Regions from separate parts of the Nocardia sp. NPDC058176 genome, predicted to be linked through region 1. Evidence: riboswitches for the same ligand, from Rfam matches in the RefSeq annotation. Region 1 holds a riboswitch; each other region holds the start of a gene.
The links. Region 1 has a riboswitch for S-adenosylmethionine ahead of ACFVVM_RS15540 (AfsA-related hotdog domain-containing protein). Riboswitches for the same ligand answer to the same signal wherever they lie in the genome.
Positions count from the first base shown of each region.

Region 1 (5,267 bases):
CGCGCCGCCCGACGGCGTCGGCACCAGTAGCACCGCCCTGCTCGCCCTGCGCGCCAGCGCCATCCCCGCCATGATCGCCATCCCCCTCCTGGCCACCCGTCTGTCCACGATCAACCCCGAACTCCGCCTGATCACCGCCCTGTCGACAGCCGGCCTCGCCGCCGCCGTCACCGCCATCCCCCTCGGCGGAATCTGGGTCGCCACCTGGCTTTTCGTCTTCGTCGCCGCGATAGCGGTAGCCGCCCCGGCCGCCGTCCAAGCCATCGCCGCCCAAGCAGGCCAAGCCCGCGCCACCGCCACCGCCCTCTACACCTTCGCCCTCTTCCTCGGCGCCAGCGCGGGCCCTCAGTTGGCCAACCTGGTGGCCGACAACGGTTTCACCGCCGTAGCCCTCGCCATCGCCACCCTCGGATTCGCGGGGGCCGCCCTGGCCTTCGCCTCCACGAGGGTTCACAGCACCTGATGAGCTGGGCCGCCTCGATATCGTGGCGGCCCAGTTTCAACCAGCCGGTCAGGTTCTCGGCAGATCGGTGACCATTCGGACCGAAGGACATTCTAGGTATCTCACTGAGCAGACCTTGAACCCCCGGCGCCTGGGTGCGCCGGGGGTTCGGTCGTCATTGGGCTCAGGGGTGGGTGGTGAACTCCTCGAAGGTGGGGGTGGGGAGTTTGAGTTGGGCGTGGATGTCGCCGCCGAGGCCGAAGTGGCCGATGGCGCCGCCGTAGTTCTGCTGGTAGCTCTGCCAGAGGACGACGACGCTGATGACGCGGTTGGCGCCGGGGGTGGCGGGGTCGGGGAAGGGGTTGGGGAGGGTGGCCCGGTAGGTGGCGGTGCCGTCGGGGGCGGTGATGAAGACGTTGGGGACGCCGAGAGGTCCTGGGCGGGTGGGCGATTCGGGGTTCAGGTCGCCTTGCCGCAGGGACATGATCGTATAGAGGGAGTCGGGGATCAGGCCGGTGAACTCGAAGACGAAGTGGGCTGCTCGTTCGTCGTCGCTGAGCGAAACCTCCGCCGTGCCACGGGCTTCCAGCCACTTGCCGAGGGTGACCGGTTCGGTGAGTTTGCGGCCGTCCTCGGGGCGAAGGTCCGGGATGGGGACCTCGTGGAAGGGATAGCTCGGGCGGGTGACGGCGGCCGCGCCGGGGAGCTGATCCGGCGCGAAGACCATCGGATAGTTGTTGGCGGGCAAGGGAAGCGGCAGCGTGTGCAGTACGAGGTCGCGGTCTTCGGGAGACAGTTCCGCCGGCAGTTCGCGGACCACCCGGTAGGGCAGGTTCTCGCCGAACGGCGGCAGCGGGGTGTCGGCCGCGACGATCGCACTACCCCACCGCCGGGTCACCGAACCATCGGGAGCTTCCTCGTTCAGGAACCCGACGACGATGAAATCCCCTGCCGCGTCCACGATCTCGCTCGGCGGATACAGCGGACCCTGGGTGGTCGGGGTCAGCTCGTAGCGACGCTTCACCATACCGACGCCACCTTTCGGTCATCGGAGAACTCGTTGCCCTGCGCATCGCCGAGCCGATCACCGAGGTGGCGCCAGGTGCCGCTGCGCGCGGCCGCGACCAGCTTCGGGTCCTCGCCGCGATAGGCGGGCCGGGCGACCAACCACAGGAACGGCAGGTCGGTGCCGTGGTCGCCGTAGCCCCAGGTGTCGTTCGCGCTGATCCCGTGCTCGCGCAGGTACGCCACCACCGCCTCGCCCTTGGCCGCGCCGATCATCGGCCTGCGCACCTCACCGGTGAGCACGCCGTGCTCGTCGAGCAGCGGTTCGGTGGCGATGACGTGGTCGGCACCGACCGCCGCGGCGACCGGCGCGATCGCCGGGGCGAACGATCCCGACAGCAGGACCGTGCGCACCCCCGCGGCCTTGTGCTCGCGCAAGGCCCGCACGGCCTCGGCGTAGAACGCGGCCCCCTCGGCGACGAACTCGGCGAACCAGCGCTGCCCGGCCGCCTCGAGCGCGGCGTACTCGACGCCGCGATAGGCCCGGTAGTACTCGCGGTTGATCTCTTCGCGCGGGCCACCCGCACTCGCCCGCGCCTTGAGATCGTCGGTGATGCGCGCGTACTCGCTGCCGTCGTCACCGTTCTCGGCGAGCCAGAAGCGCAGGAAGGTGAACATGGACTTGACCGTGATCACGGTCTCGTCCACATCGAAGAACGCAGCTCCGCTCATGCCGAGGCCGCCAGGTACGCGTCGACCGCCTTGGCCGCCTTGGCCCGCTCGATCTGGGAGATCCGCTCGTTGGGCAGTGCGGCGAACTCGATGCGCGAGCTCGCGACCGGCTTGCCGAACTGGCGGACCTCGGTCTCGATCAGGAACTGCAACTTGCCCGGATCGTCCACCGAGACCGGCGTGAGCTGGGCGTGCAGGGTCGCGGGCAGCGGGAACAGGAAGGAACCGAATTTCAGGTCCACGTTGTTCCAGACGATGTAGAAGTGCTCCTGCGGCCTGCGGACGCCGTACTCGAGTTCGAACGCGGCGAGGAACAGCTGACGCACGGCCTCGATCACCACGATGCCCTGCACGTGCTCACCGGTCTGGTGGTCGAGCAGCAGTTCGTTGTCGCCGTCGAGGCGCAGGTCGGCGCGGAAGAGGTTCTCGTCCTCCCTGACCAGGCCCGCCAGCAGGACATTGGAGTCCTGATATTTGTGCACGTGGTGCCTGCGGGCCGGTTCGGCGATCTCGCCGACCACCCGCAACCGCGCCTGCGGTGCGTGAATGGCCGCCACGTGCTCGAGGTAGTCGAGATCGTGGCGGGTGATGCCCTGCCCCAGATGGACGGCCAGTTCCGCATCGGCCGCGTGGAACCGTCCGCTGCGTAGCAGCGCGACCAGGCCCGACACGGTATGCACCCGATCATCCTTGGAAATCCCGAGGAACCGGTCGGCGACCACGACGAAGGTCGTCGCGATCGTTTCCGGGGCACGGGTGGCGTCGAGTTGGACTACAGACATGGATAGACCCTCCAGAAAAGGACGCTTATGGCGGGATCGTCCCCGCCATCCGGTCGTCACCCGGAGCACCCCGCCGCCAATGGAGGGTTGCCGCCCAGCAAGCCGGGGCTCGATGCTGGAACTCGTGACCGTCCATCGAAACCTATTCGGGCGCAATAATTTTGACCAGAATTGCGACCATGGTGAAAAAATCCGACCAGGGGCGGAGGAAGGCCCGCTCACCAGTGCATATGCTGTGCGTGACCGACCGTCACACATTCCCGGAGGCAACGTTGCCGAAAAATCTCGAAGCCAGTATCGAAATCGCCGCGTCGCCGGCGCAGGTGTGGTCGGTGCTCACCGATCTGGGGCGGATCTCCGAGTTCAGTCCGACCACGCGGAAGATGATCGCACTCGGCGGCGTCCGGACCGGGACGTTCACCCTCAACATCAACAAGGACGGCTGGAAGATCTGGCCGACCACCTCGCGCATCGTGCGCTTCGAGCCGAACCAGGTGTTCGCGTTCCAGATGAACGAGAACCGCACCGTGTGGAGCTACGAACTCGAGCCCACCGCCACCGGCACCCGCGTCACCGAATCCCGCGTGGTCGCGCCCAAGGGCGTGCCCGCGCCGGTGCGCGGCATGATCAATGTCGCGCTCGGTGGTGAGCAGCAGTTCGAGGCGAACCTGGTCTCGGGCATGCGGGAAACGCTGGCCAGGGTGAAGGCCGCCGCCGAACGCTAGGACACTTCGCCCGCGAGCCCGCCGGATCCTTCCGGCGGGCTTCTTCAGTCGCGCAGGAACTCCCGCAGCACGGTGACGAATTCATCGGGCTGCTCGACCTGGGGCGCGTGCCCCGCATGCTCGACCAAGTGCGTGCGCGCGCCCGCCGCGGCGTATCTGGCCAGCGTCGAGACGTGATCGTAGAGGTGGTCGCGGCGGCCGTGCACGACAAGTACCGGAAGGTCGAGTTCGGCCACGCGGGCGTCGAGCGGATGGGCCGCGAGGTCGTCGGCCCGCGCGCCCGCGGTGTAGGCGAGGGCGGCCGGGACCGTGCCGCGAAAGTCACGCACCACCGAATCCGCGAGGCCGGGCGAGGATTCGTAGCGGAAACCCGGCGCGAACGAACTCCGCAGGCACAACCGGACCACCGGCGCCGGCGCCCACCGCTGGGCCAGGCGCACCGATGACGGGCGCACCACCCACTTCGCCGCCGCGGGAATCCGGGCCTGCCGGTAGTCCGGACCCTGGCCGACCACCACCGCGCGGGCCACGCGGTCCGAACTCGTGGCCAGCTCCAGCGCGATCTCGGCGCCGAAGGAATGGCCGACCACGGTCACCTCGGACACGGCGAGTTCGTCGAGCAGCTCCGCGACCGGGGCGGTCCTGGCCGACACGCCGAAATCGTCGCGCTGGTCGCGGACGTCCACCCGGATCACCCGGAAGTCACCGGACAGCCGCTCGGCGACAGCGGCGAACCAGTCGGGCGAGCCCGCGATACCGTGCACGAACACGATCGCCGGGCCCTCGCGCACACCTTCATCCACGAACAGCACGCGATCCAGCCTATCCGGGAGCGATGACATGGGCCGATGCCGCGCAGGGGTGCCGGAGGTGGCGCTCGCCGAGGACGGTCGCCGGTCGCGCCGGGGCACGGAGGGCGTTCCGGCCGGTCGTTGCCCGGATCTCCCCGCTCGAATCCCGGCATTGCAGTGGCGATATCCCCCCGGTTCGCATACGCTTCGCCGCGAATGAAAGACGCCTCATGGAGGGACGAGTGATCACTCCGAACAGGCCGGAGGACGCGACCGAAGCCCGGCACACCGTGCCACTGACCCAACTGATACACCTCATGGCGGAGTATCAGCACCTCGGCGCGCACCGTGACACCTTCCTCGCCACCCCGGCCGACGACACCTTCGTGCGCGGCTGCGGCATCGTCGCGGGCAGTATCGCCGTGATCGGCGTGATCTGCACCGCCGTCGGCGCCTGGCAGGGCGGCGTCTCGCTGCTCGCCATCGCCGCGCTGCCGGTCCTGCTCGCGTTCCGGCGCGGCATGATCAACCGGCAGAACCGGGCCGCGCGAATCGACCTGTTCGATCACGGTGTCACCGTGTATCGCTCCGGTCAGCGGGTCGCCGGATTCCGCTGGGACAGCACCGAAGTGCGCCAGGAGACCATTCCCTTCCACGACACCGTCGCGGTCACCTACCTGCTGCAGCTGAGCGGCCCCGGCGGCGTCGAGGCCACCATCGACGAAGAGGGTTTCGCCCGCGCCCGCGAATGGGCCCGCGCCATCCAATCCGCCGTCACCGCGACCCAGCT
Region 1 is NZ_JBHVVA010000002.1:649,865-655,131, forward strand. Features, by position in the region: gene ACFVVM_RS15525 (MFS transporter) at 1-463, shown strand, start outside; gene ACFVVM_RS15530 (hypothetical protein) at 627-1,469, opposite strand; gene ACFVVM_RS15535 (HAD family hydrolase) at 1,463-2,179, opposite strand; gene ACFVVM_RS15540 (AfsA-related hotdog domain-containing protein) at 2,176-2,961, opposite strand; SAM riboswitch class IV at 2,978-3,091, opposite strand; gene ACFVVM_RS15545 (SRPBCC family protein) at 3,234-3,686, shown strand; gene ACFVVM_RS15550 (alpha/beta fold hydrolase) at 3,731-4,498, opposite strand; gene ACFVVM_RS15555 (DUF6585 family protein) at 4,720-5,267, shown strand, end outside.

Region 2 (5,267 bases), 100 kb from region 1:
CGTGGGCGTCGAGGCGGTACCAGCCCGCCCAGGTGGTGAACGGAATGCCCTTGCCCTCGAGGAACTCGGTGACGGCGTCGAGCTCGGGCTTGGCCGGGGGCGCGAAGTCCTTGGCGTCGTCGAGCAGGCAGGCGATGGTCTCGTTGGCGTCGCCCTTGGTGTGACCGATCAGACCGACCGGGCCGCGCTTGATCCAGCCGGTGACGTAGGTGGCGGGCATGAAGCGCGCCGCGCCCTCGGCGGTGTCGTCGGAGATCACGCGACCGGCCTCGTTGGGCACCGTGCCCGCCTGATCGTCGAACGGCAGCTGGGTCACGTTCTGCGACAGGTAACCGACCGCGCGGTAGACGGCCTGGATGTCCCACTCGCGGAACTCGCCGGTGCCCTTGACGTTGCCGGTCCCGTCGAGCTGGGTGCGCTCGGTCTTGAGGCCGACGACCTTGCCGTCCTCACCGAGGATCTCCGAAGGCGACTCGAAGAAGTGCAGGAACAGCTTGTGCGGGCGGTCGCCCTGATCGCGGATCGCCCACTGCTCGAGGGTGTTGGCGACCATGTCGACCTGCTTGGAGTTGCGGCGCGCCGCCTCCGAGCCCTCGTCGTAGTCGATGTCCTCGGGGTCGACGATCACCTCGATGGTCGGCGAGTGGTCGAGTTCGCGCAGCTCGAGCGGGGTGAACTTGGCCTGCGCCGGGCCGCGACGGCCGAAGACGTGCACCTCGACGGCCTTGTTGGCCTTGAGCCCGTTGTAGACGTTCGGCGGGATCTCGGTCGGCAGCAGCTCGTCACCGGTCTTGGCCAGCACGCGCGCCACGTCCAGGGCCACGTTGCCGACACCGAGCACCGCGACCTTCTCCGCGTCCAGCGGCCACGAGCGCGGCACGTCCGGGTGCCCGTCGTACCAGGAGACGAAGTCGGCGGCGCCGTAGGAGCCGTCCAGGTCGATGCCGGGGATCGGCAGCGCGCGGTCGGCGTTGGCACCGGTCGAGAAGATCACCGCGTCGTAGAACTGACGCAGGTCGTCGAGGTTGATGTCGGTGCCGTAGTCGATGTTGCCGAGCAGGCGCACCTGCTCCTTGTCGAGGACCTTGTGCAGGGCGGTGATGATGCCCTTGATCCGCGGATGGTCGGGGGCGACGCCGTAGCGGATCAGACCGAACGGCGCGGGCATGCGCTCGTAGAGGTCGATCGACACCTCGGCATCGGACTTCATCAACGCGTCGGCGGCGTAGATACCGGCCGGGCCCGCGCCCACGATCGCAATGCGAAGCGGGCGGGTCGCTGCACTCTGTTCGGTCATTTTCTACGCGCACCCTTTGGTCGAGAACTGTTGACGGCGTCAATTCAGCTTAGGCTAACTTGACTATCCGGCTGCTGGCAGCTGCCATCGACGTCGGCAGCAGGCCGCACGACGGCGATTCTATCTGCGGCGTTGTGGCCGCCCGGCGCGCGGTGTGGTTGTCGGTGCCGGGTCTGTCAGGATTACAGCATGAACGATGAGCAAACAGGCTCGGATGACCAGCCCATCGTGGTGGATCAGACCGACAAGCGTTCCATCGTCCCCTTCGTCGCGGCGGCGGTGGTGGCGATCGTGGTGCTCATCGGCATCGTGCTCGGTGGGCTGCTCTCACCCGCTGAGAAAAATGTCACAGAGGCCGACCGCCTCGCGGCCGCCGTCACCAACTATATCGACGCGCGCTCGCGCAGCGACTCGCGTCCGCCGCCGGGTGTCGCCTGCCCCGGCTTCGACGAGCAGAAATCCGGCCTCACCGAGCGGCTCGGCGGCCCGGAATCGGCTGTGTCGATCGACAAGAGGGGTTTCGAGAACCCGACCGTCAACGGTGACAAAGCCAAGATCGACGCGACCGTCCAGATCGACGGCAACGAGGCGACGAGCACCTGGACACTGACCCGCGTCGATGGCGACTGGTTGGTCTGCACCTTCTGAACTGTTTGACACGGTGACCTGTGGCGAGGCAATCTCAGATCGCAAGGTCATGAGTGCCAGCGTCAAGCCCCGGCTCGCTGGTCGGCAACCCTCCTCCGCGGTGGGGTGCTCCGGGTGACGACCTGGCCGCGCGCCGGATTCCCGCCGCGGCAAGAGCGGATTCAGTAGGAGGCGACATGACTTACGCTGGCGACATCACCCCCGAGAAGGCCTGGGAGATCCTGACCGAGCACCCCGGCGCGGTGCTGGTCGACGTGCGGACCCAGGGCGAATGGGACCGGATCGGCATCCCCGACACCAGCTCCATCGAGCGCCCGGCCCACTTCATCGAATGGGTCGACGGCACCGGTACCCGTAATCCGGAGTTCGGCGCGCAGCTCGAGCAGGCGCTGGCCGGGCGCCCCGACGACGCTCCCGTGGTGTTCCTGTGTCGCTCCGGACAGCGATCCATCGGCGCGGCGACCGTGGCGACCGCCGCGGGCATCGCCCCGTCCTACAACGTGCTCGACGGTTTCGAGGGCGGCCCCGACGCGTTCGGGCAGCGCGGCAGCGTCGGCTGGCGCGCCGTCGGCCTGCCGTGGCGTCAGGCATAAGGGAGAACAGCATGATCACCGGTGGTTCGTTCGACAAGCCACTGCCCGAGGGCGTCGGCCCCGCCACCCTCGGTGTCCGCGGCGGTCTGCGCCGTTCCGGTTTCGAGGAGACCTCCGAGGCGCTGTACCTGACCTCCGGATTCGTCTACGAGAGCGCCGAGGCCGCCGAGGCCGCGTTCACCGGCGAGGTCGAGCACTTCGTCTACTCCCGCTACGGCAATCCGACCGTGTCCATGTTCGAGGAGCGCATCCGCCTGCTCGACGGCGCCGAAGCGGCCTTCGCGACCGCCTCGGGCATGTCCGCGGTGTTCACCGCGCTGGGCGCGCTGCTGAAGGCGGGCGACCGGCTCGTCGCCGCGCGCAGCCTGTTCGGCTCCTGCTTCGTGGTGTGCAACGAGATCCTGCCGCGCTGGGGCGTCGAGACCGTCTTCGTCGACGGTGACGACCTCGAGCAGTGGGAGCAGGCGCTCTCGGTGCCCACCCAGGCCGTCTTCTTCGAGACCCCCGCCAACCCGATGCAGACCCTGGTCGATGTCCGCAAGGTCACCGAGCTGGCGCACGCCGCGGGCGCGAAGGTGGTGCTGGACAACGTCTTCGCCACGCCCCTGCTGCAGCGCGGCTTCGAACTCGGTGCCGATGTGGTCGTCTACTCCGGCACCAAGCACATCGACGGCCAGGGCCGCGTCCTCGGCGGCGCCATCCTGGGCGACCAGGACTACATCGACGGTCCGGTCAAGACCCTGATGCGCCACACCGGCCCCGCCCTGAGCCCGTTCAACGCCTGGACCCTGCTCAAGGGCCTGGAAACCATGCCGCTGCGCGTGCGTCAGTCCACTGCCTCCGCGCTGAAGGTCGCCGAGTTCCTGGAGACCAGCAAGTCGGTGAACTGGGTGAAATACCCATTCCTGGAATCACATCCGCAGCACGCCCTGGCCACCGAGCAGATGTCCGGCGGCGGCACCGTCGTCACCTTCGAACTCGCCGGCGACGACGGCAAGAAGCGCGCCTTCGAGGTCCTCAACCGCCTCCGCATCATCGACATCTCCAACAACCTCGGCGACGCGAAGACCCTGATCACCCACCCCGCCACCACAACTCACCGAGCCATGGGCCCCGAGGGTCGCGCCTCGATCGGCCTGAGCGACGGCGTCGTCCGCATCTCCATCGGCCTCGAGGACCTCGAAGACCTCCTCGCCGACCTCGACCACGCACTGAGTTGACGCCAGCGGGCGGTTGCCTGACCCGGCAACCGCCCCTGACCAACTTCGCTTACAGCACAGCGTCTTTCGTCTCCGCCAGCGCCCACGTGCAGATCAGGCTGACGACGCCGAGCGCTGCGAGCATCACACCGATCGCGATGCTGCCGTACGCCGCGGCGAGTGGTGTGGCGATCAGGGGCGGGATCGCGCCGCCCAGTACCCCGGCCAGGTTGTAGCCGAGACCGGCGCCCGTGTAGCGGTATCGGGTGTGGAACAGCTCGGGAAGCAGTGCGCCGCACGGGCCGTAGGCGATGCCGAAGATGGCGAGTGTGATCGCCACGCCGATCGCGAACGCGACGGGTGAACCGGTGTCGATCAATGGGAACAGTGCGAGCGACCAGACGATGGCCGCCGCGCACGACACCATGATCACCACGCGGCGCCCGATCCGGTCGGAGTAGAGCGCCGACACGATCGTCGTCGCACCGAAGACCACGGCGGAGCCGACACCGACCAGCAGGACGAAGGGCCGGTCGTGGCCGAGGGTCTTGGTCCCGTAGCTCGTGAGGTAGGCGGTGCCCATGTAGAACATGGCGAACAGCATCGCGATCGAACCCGCCGCGAGCAGGATCTCCTTGCGCTGTTCCTGCCAGGCGTCGAGGAACGGCAGCCGCTTCGGTGCTGTCGTCTCATGCTTCTGCTGCGCGCGGAACACCGGAGTCTCTTCGATGGCAAGGCGCATGTAGAGGCCGATCGCGACGAGCACGATCGAGAGGATGAACGGAATTCGCCACCCGTAGTCGAGGAACGCGCCATCGGTGTCGCCGAGGACGGCACCGGTGATCAAGAAGGTGCCGCACGACAACAAGAAGGCGATCGCGGGCCCGATCTGCGGGAAGAGCGCGTATTTCCCGCGCTGGCCCGGTGGTGCGTATTCGGCGGTGAGCAGGGTGGCGCCCGCCCATTCGCCGCCGACCGCGAAGCCCTGGCAGAACCGCAGCAGCACAAGCAGTATCGGCGCCGCGACACCGATCGTGCTCGCGCCGGGCAGCAGCCCGATGAGCAGGGTGGAGAAGCCCATCAGCAGCAGCGTCGAGATGAGGGTCTTCTTCCGGCCGATCCGATCGCCGAAATGGCCGAACAGCATCGAACCGGCAGGTCGAGCGATGAAGGCGACGGCGAAGGTCGCGAACGACGCGACCGTTCCGGCAGTCGCCCCCAGTGCCGGGAAGAACACGGTCGGAAACACCAGCGCGGCCGCGGTGCCATAGATGAAGAAGTCGTAGAACTCGATGGTCGTGCCGATGCAACTGGCAATCGCGACTTTGCGTACGCTGGTCGGCTTTTCGGCCGATTGTTCCGGCGGCGGCCCAGCCTTACTCGTGAGAGTCACCGTTTTCCTCCAAGCTCGTAGCGGCACTCGAACCGTCCGCCAGGATGAGGGAAGAGTAGTGATCGGCGTCACATGGCTGGCACCCCCGGAAAGGGGTGGTTCCACCCCAAGGTCAACCGGTGGCTCGGGCACGGCCG
Region 2 is NZ_JBHVVA010000002.1:753,244-758,510, reverse strand. Features, by position in the region: gene ACFVVM_RS16085 (FAD-dependent oxidoreductase) at 1-1,297, opposite strand, end outside; gene ACFVVM_RS16080 (hypothetical protein) at 1,430-1,945, shown strand; SAM riboswitch class IV at 1,991-2,107, shown strand; gene ACFVVM_RS16075 (rhodanese-like domain-containing protein) at 2,122-2,538, shown strand; gene ACFVVM_RS16070 (O-succinylhomoserine sulfhydrylase) at 2,550-3,758, shown strand; gene ACFVVM_RS16065 (MFS transporter) at 3,808-5,130, opposite strand.
Region 2: linked by a shared signal. The riboswitch ahead of ACFVVM_RS16075 (rhodanese-like domain-containing protein) and the one ahead of ACFVVM_RS15540 (AfsA-related hotdog domain-containing protein) in region 1 are both predicted to bind S-adenosylmethionine.

Region 3 (5,267 bases), on a different contig from region 1:
GGGACAGGAACGCCTGCGTGCGCGGGTGTTCGGGGTGGTCGAGGACGGTGGCGGCGTCGCCGCGTTCGACGATCACGCCCTCGTCGAGGAACACGACCGTGTCGGCGACCTCGCGGGCGAAACCGATCTCGTGGGTGACGATCACCAGCGCGGTGCCGCCGTGCGCGAGATCGCGGATGACGGCGAGGACCTCGCCGACCAGTTCCGGATCCAGCGCCGAGGTCGGCTCGTCGAACAGGATCAGTCGCGGTTTCAGCGCCAGCGCCCGCGCGATGGCCACGCGCTGCTGCTGACCGCCCGACAGCCTGCGCGGATAGGCGTCGGCGTAATCGGCCAGGCCGACCCGGGCCAGCAGCTTCTCGGCCTCGGCGACCACCTCGGCGCGCTTGCGCCGCTGGGCCGAGACGGGCGCGAGCACGATGTTGTCGAGCACGGTCAGATTCGGGAACAGGTTGAACTGCTGGAACACGAACCCGATGTGGCTGCGCTGGGCGCGCACGGCGTGGTCGGGCAGCGGGCGCAGGACGTTGCCGCGCTGCCGGTAACCGATCAGCTCGCCGTCGATGTGCACGGTGCCCGCGTCCTGGGCCTCCAGATGGTTGAGCACCCGCAGCAGCGTGGACTTGCCCGAGCCGGACGGCCCGATCAGCGCCACCACCTCACCGGCGCGCACCGCGAGGTCGACCCCGCGCAGCACCTCGGTGCCGTTGTAGGACTTGCGAATGCCCCTGGCCTGCACCGCGGCGGTCATCGGGTGGCTCCTCGGGGAGGCGCGGTGTGCGCGGCGATCTCGGTGACCTTGGCGCGGACCCGCTGCCACGGTGTCGGCGGCAGCTGACGCTGCGCGCCCTTGGCGTAGTGCCGTTCGATGTAGTACTGGACGATCGACAGGATCGTGGTGAGCACGATGTACCAGACGGTGGCCACCATCAGCAGCGGCACCACCCGGCCGTTGCGGCCGAAGACCACCTGCACCTGGTAGAACAGCTCCGCGATCGCCATCACCGACACGATCGAGGTGCCCTTGAACAGCCCGATCACCTCGTTGGCCGCGTTCGGCAGGATCGAGCGCATCGCCTGCGGCAACACCACCGTGCGGAACTGGCGCCACTTCGGGATGCCGAGCGCGGCGGCCGCGTCGAGCTGACCCTGGTCGACAGCGAGCAGTCCGGCCCGGATCAGCTCGGCCGAATAGGCCGCCTGGTGCAGCGCCAGCCCGATCACCGCGGCGGTGAACCCGCTGATCACGCCGTTGACCTCGAAGTCGAAGAAGGCCGGGCCGAACGGGATGCCCACCGACAGCCGCTGATACAGGTAGGCGATGTTGAACCAGAACAGCAGCTGCACGATCAGCGGGATCGAGCGGAACGCCCAGATGTAGGTCCAGGCGATCACCCGCAGCACCGGATTGTTCGACACCCGGCCGATCGCCAGGAGTGTGCCGAGCGCGAAGCCGAGCACCGTGCCCCACAGGGTCAGTTCGAGTGTCACCTGCAGGGCGGCCAGCACCGAGGGTGCCGTGAAGTACTGCGCGAACGTGCCCCAGTCCCAGCCGGGATTGGTGATCAGTCCGTGGGCGAACTGCGCCACCAGGATCAGCGCGATCGCGCCGACCACCCAGCGCCACGGATGCCAGGCTCCGGCGATGCGGGGCAGCCCGGATTCGTCGGGTCCTTCGGGCGAAACACTCGCCTGCTCGGGGCGCGCGGGGTTCGCGGCGCCGGAAACGGCAGACGCGGTCATGGGTAGATCTCCTCCATCGAACCCGGCAGAAGCACCCACACCCGGAAACGGGCGGGTTGCTGCGACGTCGTCGAGCCAGGTCTCTCGGTCGCTCTGGATGGTTGTGCTCGGGCTGCTGACCCGAGCTGAACCAGCATGTGGCACAGGCGGGATCGTTCACAACGGTAAAAGTCAGCGTGAGCGCAGAGCTTGGGCGCGCGGTTCGCACGGTGCATACTTCGCGGCGACAGGGTGGGGACCGGGCCGAACACGTGTGCCCGCCACGCCGTGTTCATCGGCTGGATCTGCGCTTTTCCGGAGTACCGTCGGCCTTCTGAGTGTCGACGATGAGGAGTTGCGCCGTGATCGTGTCGCGTCGTTCCACCGCACTGACCTCGCTGACGGCCTGCGCCGCCGCGCTGTTGCTGGCCGTGCCGCCCGCGGCCGCCGAGCCCGCCGCCACGGTCACGACGCCCGCGGTCACCAGGGACGCGCCGACGACACCCGCCGCCGGTCCCGGTGACCTGCTCGCCGCCTACCAGACTGTGGTCGACACGCTGAAAGCGTTGGGTGTCGAGCCGTTCCTGTACCCCACGGCGGCCCTGAACTGCTCCGGTGACGGCCTCGGCATCGTCCCCGCCGTCGCGGGCGCGGTACCCGGCCCCTGGCCTGCCAACACCCTGCCGATCCCCGGCCTCGACCTCACCGCCGTGAAATCAGGGCAGACCCTGTTCACCTTCCTGCCCTACGGCATGGCCGCCGACACCCCCGCCACCGAGACCGCGGGCATGCAGGTGGCCTGGCTCAACCTCAGCAGCGGCCGCGGCGGCATGGCCTCGATGGGCCCGATCGCCGACATCGTCGGCGCCATGGTCCCGCCCGAGGTGCCCGTCGAACTGCGCCCGCTCGCCGAGGCCGCCATCCGCGACTTCCTCTTCGCCGCCATCCCGGTCGGCGGCGTCCGCGCGGTCCCCGTCGACACCGGCCGCGGCACCGTCCTGGCCGCCGTCTTCGGCACCGCCGACAACGCGGGCCGCTCCTGCTTCTTCTTCCCGACCATCGGCATCACCGAAGTCCCCTGACCGCGAGTCGACGCACCCACCGTGCAGCCTCGATCGCCCTGACGGCGTTGGACCGTTGATCACCAGGCGTCCAGGTGGGCATCGGCCGAGAAGAAGCCGCCACCAGTGCCTGGCGATCAACGGTCCAGGCCGCAGCGTCAGCGCGGGGCGGCTTCGGTGGGGCAGCTCAGGCGTGTTTGGCCGTGCGGCGGTCGGGGGTGACCAAGGGGCGTTGCTTCCAGCGGAGGCGGCCGGTGCGGTGGCGGTGGTGGGAGCGCACCCACAAGGTGAGGTAGTGGCCGACGCCGATCGGGTGGGCCAGGGCCGAAGTGAGGTCGGCGCGGGTGGGGGAGCTGCGGGTCTCGGTGCTGCGGGCGAGGATTCGGCCGGTGACGGCGGCGAGGTAGCCGAGCAGGCCGGCGCGGCGGGTGCGGCCGCGGCCGAGGATCGCGGCCAGCGGGGGAATCCAGTAGGCGAGGGCGACGAACAGGCCGACGGCCGCGCCCGCGTCGAGTCGACCGCCGTAGGCCGACCACAGCCAGCGCGTGTAGCCGTCGGTGAGTTCGGTGGCGCCGGTGTACATCCGGGTGCGGGCCGAGGGGCCCGCGGTCACCAGTGCCGTGCGATGTCCCGCCCGGCGGACGGCCCTGGCCAGATCGAGGTCCTCGGTGGCGCTGGCCGCGACCGCGCCGTGCCCACCGGCGGCCCGGTAGGCCTCGGCGTCGACGGCGAGGAACTGTCCGCACGCCACCGCGGTGGACGGGCGCAGGCTGTGATTGGCGGGACCCAGCGGCAGGGTCGAGGCCCACGACCAGGCCAGCAGTGGCTGGACCAGGGCTTCGGTGACCGAGCCCGCCTCCTGCACGGGCCACGCCGACACCACCCCGGCCTCGCGTTTGCGCAGCTCGGTGACGGCCGCGGCGATCGCTTGCGGGGTCAGTCGTACATCGGCGTCGACGAAAACCAGTGCCGCGTCATCGGTTCGGGCGGCCAGACGCGCACACGCGGCGGCCTTGCCGGTCCAGCCCGGGGCCGGGTGGGCGGCCGAGCGCAGCACGGTGAAGCGGTCGTCGCCGCCGATCGCGGCCAGTGCGGCTTCGTAGGTGCCGTCGGTGGAGGCGTCGTCGAGGATCAGCACCCGCAGGCGCGGCACCCCGGTCTGGGCGCGCAGGTCGGCGATGAGGTCGGGCAGTCGCTCGGCTTCGTCGCGGGCGGGTACACATACGGTGACCGGCTCGATCACGCCGGACACCTGGCGCGGCAGGGTGCGCAGGGTGACCAGGTTGTAGGCGGCGGTGGTCGCGCCGAGCGCGGCCAGACCGGTGCCGGCCCAGGTCAGGTAGCGCCCGGCCGCGCCCATGTCAACGGCCCAGCCTGCGACTGGTGATCTCGCGCCACATCTCCGAGGGGGAGAATCCGCCGCGCGGCGCGTTCGGCGGGCCGGGATTGCGGTCGCGGAAGGCCAGCCCGGCGACCAACGCGGCCACCGCCAGAGTGATACCGCCGACGATGCCCGCCCAGCCCGCGAACGAGCGGGTGTTCGGGTCCGCGTACTTGACCTCGGCGCGCAGGGTCGAGCTCTCCCCGGCCGGCAGCTTCCACAGCACGGTGTTGTCGCCCTCACGGGTGCCGTTGGTGGTGGCGACGCGGGCCGGGAACGCGATGGAGAACTGCACATCGGACCCGTTCGGCGGCACCGACTCCAGGTCGACGCGCCCGGTCAGGCTCACCAGATCGCCGGAGCGCTGGAACTCGAGGGTGAACATGCCCTGCGTCTGATCCGACAGGCTGCCGAGCTGGCCGACCTCGCCGAAGGACAGATCATCGAAGAACACCTGGGTGCCGAGGTACCCGTCCTGGTTGTACGTCTCGACCCGGACCTTGGCCGCCAGCTGATCGGGCGCCTTCAGCTGCGGGCCCTTGTCCTCGGGCCCGGTCGGCACCACCGCGGCCACGATCCGCCCCGACACCCGGTCGTTGGACGACACGCCCATCGACACCTGGACGCGCAGGCACCCGGTCAGCGCGGGCACCAGCAGTGCCAGCAGCACGGCGACGGCCGCGAGTCGCCGCCCGGGCGCACGGCGACGCGAGGAGGGAGTGGGCATGTCGGCGACGGGACTCGGCTGCACGGTTGACATCGTGCCAGGCCCCGGCCCGAGAACCCACCCGACGGGCCCACCTACCCGTCCCGACCCACCTCGAACAGGCCATTCGCCCCCGATCCGGCGACCGATCGGCGCGTCACCACCGATCTCCCCGGTTGTCACACCGACCTGGACGGTTGCTCACCAGGCCCTGGTGGCGGGCACTTCTCGGCCGATACCCACCTGAGTGCCTGGTGATCAAAGGTCCAACTCGCACGCGCGCGATCTGGGGTCACCAGCCGGTGTCGCGAGGGGACGTGCGCGCAGGAGTAGTGGGATGCCGAGGAGGGCGAGGCCGACGAAACCCCAGGCAGCGGAGGCGGGGAGGTCGAGGAAG
Region 3 is NZ_JBHVVA010000006.1:270,105-275,371, forward strand. Features, by position in the region: gene ACFVVM_RS27800 (amino acid ABC transporter ATP-binding protein) at 1-751, opposite strand, end outside; gene ACFVVM_RS27805 (amino acid ABC transporter permease) at 748-1,743, opposite strand; SAM riboswitch class I at 1,754-1,847, opposite strand; gene ACFVVM_RS27810 (hypothetical protein) at 2,085-2,804, shown strand; gene ACFVVM_RS27815 (glycosyltransferase) at 2,971-4,143, opposite strand; gene ACFVVM_RS27820 (LppM family (lipo)protein) at 4,145-4,891, opposite strand; gene ACFVVM_RS27825 (carotenoid biosynthesis protein) at 5,129-5,267, opposite strand, start outside.
Region 3: linked by a shared signal. The riboswitch ahead of ACFVVM_RS27805 (amino acid ABC transporter permease) and the one ahead of ACFVVM_RS15540 (AfsA-related hotdog domain-containing protein) in region 1 are both predicted to bind S-adenosylmethionine.